Regions from separate parts of the Rhizobium sp. NFR12 genome, predicted to be linked through region 1. Evidence: riboswitches for the same ligand, from Rfam matches in the RefSeq annotation. Region 1 holds a riboswitch; the other holds the start of a gene.
The links. Region 1 has a riboswitch for cobalamin ahead of BLW69_RS21835 (DUF1636 family protein). Riboswitches for the same ligand answer to the same signal wherever they lie in the genome.

Region 1 (3,408 bases):
TCAACGGACTGCAAGCTCCTTGGACGTGGTCGAGATTTCCTCACCGGCACGAAAACGCTCGCGAATGACGCCGGAAAGCGCCCCGAGAACGGCCCAGAACACCAGGTTCGTCGCGTAGACGGCATTGACGAACCGCGCATGCAGGTCGAGCGGCACCGCGGTGTCATGGGTCGGCGGCAGCGGTGCACCGATGATATGCGGAGCAACCAGCAGGACGACCGCCAGAGCCGCAAGAAGGGCGGAACGGGTGTAAGCAAGCAGGCCGAGTGCCAGGGCAGTGCAGACGGCCGTCGCAATCCACCAGATCTGGCGCGGTCCGAGTTCGGCGACGGGCATACCCGGAAGTTCCGGCGGCAGACCGAGGCCGGGTGCGAGGCTGACGGTGAGGAAGCCGGCAATGCCGAACATCAACCCGCCACGCCATCCGCCAAACCCGCCGAGTGCTTCGGCAATGGCGATGGCAACCAGCGCAAAACCGATGGCCGACAGTGCATTGGCGGCAGCCGTGTAGGCAAAGCGCTCGATCCCGTTGGCAGGAGACCATGCCTCTTCGGAGTGATCATGCTCGGCGGCGGCTGTTGCTGCGGTGCCTGCGGCAGGATCCGGAGCCGCAGTATGGCTATGTCCAGCACCGTTGCTGTCGACATGTTCATACGTCTCTGCCGCGATGATAAGCGGCACGACCGAAAAGCTTTGCATCACAGTCATCAGGAGCCCGGACAAAAGCCCTGCGATCACCGCCGTGAGGACGATGTTACGAAACAGCGACATTGGGAAAATTCCTCTTAGTGGCAGGGAAAGGCCAGCGAGTGGCGCGTATCGTGGGCCGCATTGTGCACGGCCTCGATATGCGAGAAGCCGACAAAGCCGACGATGAACAGGCCGAGTATGGCCGTCATGCCGAGAGGAATGATTTTCGATGCGGAAACGCTGGCTGCACGGGCAGCAGAGTTCGTAACCATGGACGTCGTCTTTCTGCCCTCCACCCGAGGACTTTCACTGTGCCTATCGTCTCCGGCAGGTCTCCTGGCTCGCGGATCGAACGCCTCTGACCCGCCTTCCCGGATGTCTCCAGTGGCATATCGGGCAGAGACTTTCCGCTTACAGTTGCGGGGGCAGCCGCGGGTTTGACGCCAAGATGTCGTCGCACCGCATTCCCTTCGATGAGCCCTCTCGGGCACCAAAGACGTGATCACTATAGACGGTTTCCCCAGACGGGCAATCGGCTTTGCAACATTGACACTGCCCTGCGACAAGGCTTAGGTGACTGCGATACGGTCCCTTGCCGGCAACGGTAGGGGCTAAGAGAGAATGCGGTGCGAACCCGGGATCGTCTTTAAGATTCCATGGTTCAATGCCGCGGCTGCCCCCGCAACTGTAAGCGGCGAGCCATCCTGCCACTATGGCCACTGGAGAAATCCGGGAAGGCAGGCGGATGGTGACGACCCGCGAGCCAGGAGACCTGCCGTTCGAAAACGTGCCTTTCCGGGCGGGGTGCTCCGGAAAAGCTTCTTTCACTCTGCAGGATAGGCTTGCCTTCCTGTCGTGCACCCCGATGTTATTGACTTGGGCGGTAGTGCGACACGATGGTGATTGACGAACGAAAAGACGAGCGCGACGCGGCCGCAGACGGCCTTGCCGGCGAGCCGGATGTGACGATTTTCGTCTGCACCAATTGTCGCGAGGCATCCGATAGCCAGGCGCGCCCGGGCATCCCCCTGATGGACGCCCTCCGCAAAGCTGCCGCCGGCAAACCGCTCTCCATCAAACCCGTCACCTGCCTTGCCAACTGCGAAAAAGGCCCAAGTGCTGCCTTCAACCATCGCTCCGGCTGGTCCTATGTCTTTGGTCATCTGTCGCTCGACACAGTCGAGGACATCGTGATCGGCGCGATGATGCTGGCTGACGACGAGCGCGGTCTACTTCCCCTTCGCGGCCGCCCCATGTGCCTTCGCGGCAAGGGCATGACAGCCCGCATTCCACCATTCCAGCACCACGAGGACCTGCCTTCATGAGCGTTTCATTCGACCGCGTTCCCTGCACCGTGATCACCGGGTTTCTCGGTGCCGGCAAGACGACGCTGATCCGTCACCTGATCGAAAACCTCAAGGGCAAGCGCATCGCGATCATCGTCAACGAGTTCGGCGATGTCGGCATCGATGGCGACGTGTTGAAGAGCTGCGGCATCGAAAGCTGCCCAGATGATAACATTATCGAACTTGCCAACGGCTGCATCTGCTGCACCGTCGCCGACGATTTCGTTCCGGCGATCGACCAGATCCTGGCCCGCGAACCGCGCGTCGATCATATCCTGATCGAAACCTCCGGCCTTGCCCTGCCGAAGCCGCTCGTCCAGGCCTTCCAGTGGCCGGATGTGAAGGCCCGCGTCACCGTGGATGCCGTCATTGCGGTGGTGGACGGTCTAGCGCTTGCGCAAGGTCGCGTTGCCGACGATCACGAAGCGCTGGAAGCGCAGCGCAGCCAGGACAGCTCGATCGACCACGACGATCCGGTCGAGGAAGTGTTCGAGGACCAGATCGCCTGCGCCGACATGATCGTGCTGACCAAGACGGACCTTCTCGACCAGGCATCGCTTGCCGCCGCCAAGGGCCGCGTCCAGGCGCATCTGCCGCGCGCGGTCAAGATCGTGCCCGCCGCAAACGGCGCCGTCGATCCGAGCGTGCTGATCGGTCTCGGCCTTGCCGTCGAGGACGATATCGAGAACCGCAAGACCCATCACGATGACGAGCTTGATCACGATCACGACGATTTCGACAGTTTCGTCATCGATATTCCAGCCGTTGCCGATGCGGACGAGCTCGCCGCCCGCATTTCCGCCACGGCGGAAGCGGAAAACGTGCTGCGCATCAAGGGTTTTGTCGACGTCGCGAACAAGCCGATGCGCCTTCAGGTGCAGGCGGTCGGTTCGCGCGTGAACCACTATTTCGACCGCGCCTGGGGTGCCGGCGAGACCCGCCAGAGCCGGCTCGTCGTGATCGGCGAAAAGGGCATGGACCGGGCAGCGATCGAAAAGATGCTGGCGGCATAAGAGGGCTGTAGAAGGAAAAGGATGCATATTCTCGCCACCACCTCGTCGTCGCTCGACGACCTGATCGAGCCGGTCGACCTCAACCAGTCGCCGGCGGATGTGGTGGTGCTGTCTTTTTCCGGCAGCGACCTGAACGGCATTGCAGCGGGTTGGAGCGACGGCAAGGCGAGCCTTTGCCTCACCAATATCTCCGACCTTCGCCATCCGATGTCCGTCGACCTGTGGCTGGAAAAGACCGCTGCCCATGCGCGCTTTATCCTCGTGCGCATTCTTGGCGGCTATGATCGCTGGGCCTATGGCGCCGATCAACTTTCGCGGCTGGCGAAGCGCAAGAAGATCCCGCTAGCGATGCTGCCGGG
Region 2 (3,408 bases), on a different contig from region 1:
CTGGGATGCGCTGCGCGCCACCGGCGTGATGGCCTTTGGCGTCGAGACCTATGCCAACTCACGCCGCATGGAAAAGAGCCTGCGCCTGCAGAACGGCGATCTCCTGACCCAGTACAACCTGATCGAAGCGGATCTTGCCCGTCCGAAGGTCAAGGAAGCCGATTTCCGCGGCAAGGCGAAGCATCTCGAATACAAGGCCCGCGACCATCAGCCGGCGATGCTCTGCACGCTCGTGATGACCGACAATGTCGATGCGTCCGGTGTCGCCCGCTATCCGGTCGGCTCGCTGCCGGTGATGGATCCTGACACGGGCGAGGTTCTGATCGACGACCTTGGACGGCGTTCCTATACGACCTCGATCGCCTACGGCCCGACGATCGGCAAGAACATCGCGCTCGCCTATCTGCCCTGGTCGCATTGCCAGGTCGGCCGGAAACTGACGGTGGATTATTTCAACGAGGCCTTCCCGGTGGAAGTCGCAGCGGTCGGTTACAAGCCGCTCTACGATCCTGAGAACCTTAAGCCGAGAAGCTGATTTCTTCGGATCCGACAAACAAAAAACGCTCCGCGGATGTCCACGGAGCGCTTTTTTTATTGGCTGAGACTGGTCTTAGTACTGCGCAGTCGGGGACGAAGAGCCCTGCTGGTTGCCGTTGAGGCCGGTTGCGACGACCGAAACGCGGAACTTGCCGTCGAGGTTCTTGTCGAAGATCGCGCCGACGACGATGTCGGCCTCGGCTTCGACTTCGTCACGGATGCGGCTCGCAGCTTCGTCGACTTCGAACAGTGTCATGTCGGTACCGCCTGAGATCGAGATGAGCACGCCCTTGGCGCCCTTCATCGAGATGTCGTCGAGCAGCGGATTGGCGATTGCGGCTTCGGCGGCGATCAGCGCGCGGCCATCGCCGGATGCCTCGCCGGTTCCCATCATCGCACGACCCATGCCCTTCATCACCGATTTCACGTCGGCGAAGTCGAGGTTGATCAGGCCTTCCTTGACGATCAGGTCGGTGATGCAGCTGACGCCCGAAAAAAGCACGCGGTCCGCGATCATGAAGGCGTCGGCGAAGCTGGTCTTGGCGTCGGCAATGCGAAACAGGTTCTGGTTCGGAATGACGATGACCGTATCGGCGGCTTCACGCAGGGCTTCGATACCCTCGTTGGCCGTCTTCATGCGGCGATGCCCTTCGAACGAGAAGGGTTTTGTGACGACCGCAACCGTCAGGATGCCGGCAGAGCGCGCTGCGCGTGCAATCGCTGGCGCGGCACCGGTTCCGGTTCCACCACCCATGCCGGCGGTGACGAAACACATGTGCGAGCCGGCGAGATGATCCATGATCTCGTCGATCGATTCTTCGGCGGCCGCGCGGCCGATATCCGGCAGCGAGCCAGCACCGAGACCTTCGGTCACCTGCGCACCCAGCTGGATGCGGCGCGACGCCTTGGATGTCGCCAGAACCTGGGCATCCGTATTGGCGGCGATGAATTCCACGCCGTGGAGATTTTCCGTGATCATGTTGTTGATCGCGTTACCGCCACCGCCTCCGACACCGATCACGGTTATCTGCGGTTTCAATTCGGTCAAGCCGCTCTTAATATCCGTCATCTTCGTCTCCTTCAGCTCCTTCCGGTCGTCCCATACCAGAAGGACGGCGAATCGCCCCGCAGGCTATCTGTCCGCAAGGTCATAGACCAGAGCGCTGTCAGGCCAAAGAGGCAGGAGTAGGGTGAGGGCGATGTCATCGCAATTTAATGTACAGCATCCCTGAATTGAGCGCCTCACGAAGGTCGTGACCAATCCAAAATAGACCGTTGCGTAAATTGGTATGTTATACTATTACACTAGGCAACGGCAGAGATCGCGCGGGGATCGCTCTGGACAAGCACCGGCGTGTTCCCTATCAGTTGGGGCGCTACGGTTCTGCAATCGCAGATGAAAAGGGAATGCGGTGAGGCTTTCGGGCCAAGTCCGCGACTGCCCTCGCAACTGTAAGCGGCGAGCCAGCCATCGATACCACTGATCATCCGATCGGGAAGGCGATGGAAGGCGTTCGAGCCGCAAGTCAGGAGACCTGCCGTGGCATGGACAACCAACACCGGACGAGGGGTTCCGGCAGGGAGATGATTATGTCGCAAGCAATGCGCTCGTGCGCCATTTTGACGTCGAGCCGCGATGCGGCTTCAAGTCGTCCTGCCCTTTTTTCCGATCATTAAAGGACAGGACATGAAATCAGGGCTTATCGCCGCCTTAGTTGCGGCACTTCCCACATTCGCCTTTGCCGCACCGACCAGCTACCCGCTGACGATCGAGAATTGCGGTCGCTCCGTCACGTTCGAGAACGCGCCCCAGAAGATCGTCTCGATCGGTCAGGGCATGACCGAAGTGCTTTATTCGCTCGGGTTGGCCGACAAGGTGGCGGGCACTGCCGTCTGGGTCGGGCCGGTGCTTTTGCCCTATGCCGGAGTTGATGCGAAGATCAAACGGCTTGCCGACAACGACCCGAGCTTTGAATCGGTCGTCAGTCTCGAACCGGATCTGGTTGCTGCCGAGTTCGAGTGGCATGTCGGGCCGATGGGGTCCGTCGGCAAGCGCGAGCAGTTTTCCGATCTCGGCATCAACACCTATGTCTCGCCCGCCGATTGCGTCGCCAAGACCAATGTCGATGGCGGGGACGGCGTTCGCAACGAACTGTTCAAGATGGACCTGATCTACCGCGAGATTACCGAGCTCTCGAAGATCTTCGACGTCGAGGACAGGGGTACGGCCCTGATCGAAGACCTGAAACGACGCGAAGCCGCGGCCGTGGCATCGATCAAGGGTGTTGAGCTAAAGAACCTGCCGATCGTCTTCTGGTATTCCAGCAAGGAAACCAAGGGCGATGCCTTTATCGCCGGCAAGAACAGCGCACCGGCCTATATTCTCAACACGATCGGTGCCCGCAATGTGGTGACGACGGAAGAAGAATGGCCGCTGGTTGGCTGGGAAACGATTGCTGAGGCCAACCCCTCCGTCATCGTCATCGCCACCATGGACCGTCGCCGCTATGCCGCGGATGATCCGGCTGTGAAGATCAAGTTCCTCGAAACCGATCCTGTTGTCAGCCAGCTGGATGCGGTGAGAAAGAAGCGTTTCGTGATGATGGACGCGCAGTCAATGAACCCAACGATCCGCACGATCGAGGGCATCGAGACACTCGCCCGGGGCATCCAGTCCTTCGGCCTCGCGAATTAGGCGCGGCGGGTGATGACGTCTTTCCCTATTGCTGATTTCGACGAGATGGCGGCTGCACCCGATCAGTTCGGGCGTCTAACGTGAGGCGATCCTGCACTGGACGCTGGGTACTGGGTGCCGCGGGCGTGTTCCTCGTTCTCGCCGCGCTTCTCGTCGCCATCGTTGCCGGCGTGGCG

Region 2: another riboswitch for cobalamin. It lies ahead of BLW69_RS03830 (ABC transporter substrate-binding protein); the one in region 1 lies ahead of BLW69_RS21835 (DUF1636 family protein).

The regions. Positions count from the first base shown of each region.
Region 1 covers NZ_FNWM01000008.1:16,580-19,987, forward strand. Annotated here, with positions in the region: gene BLW69_RS21825 (CbtA family protein) at 1-771, opposite strand; gene cobO (cob(I)yrinic acid a,c-diamide adenosyltransferase) at 1-4, opposite strand, end outside; gene BLW69_RS21830 (CbtB domain-containing protein) at 786-962, opposite strand; cobalamin riboswitch at 999-1,200, opposite strand; cobalamin riboswitch at 1,259-1,485, shown strand; gene BLW69_RS21835 (DUF1636 family protein) at 1,590-2,015, shown strand; gene cobW (cobalamin biosynthesis protein CobW) at 2,012-3,049, shown strand; gene cobN (cobaltochelatase subunit CobN) at 3,071-3,408, shown strand, end outside.
Region 2 covers NZ_FNWM01000001.1:800,575-803,982, forward strand. Annotated here, with positions in the region: gene BLW69_RS03820 (GcvT family protein) at 1-535, shown strand, start outside; gene ftsZ (cell division protein FtsZ) at 611-1,606, opposite strand; cobalamin riboswitch at 1,900-2,095, shown strand; gene BLW69_RS03830 (ABC transporter substrate-binding protein) at 2,225-3,232, shown strand; gene BLW69_RS03835 (FecCD family ABC transporter permease) at 3,313-3,408, shown strand, end outside.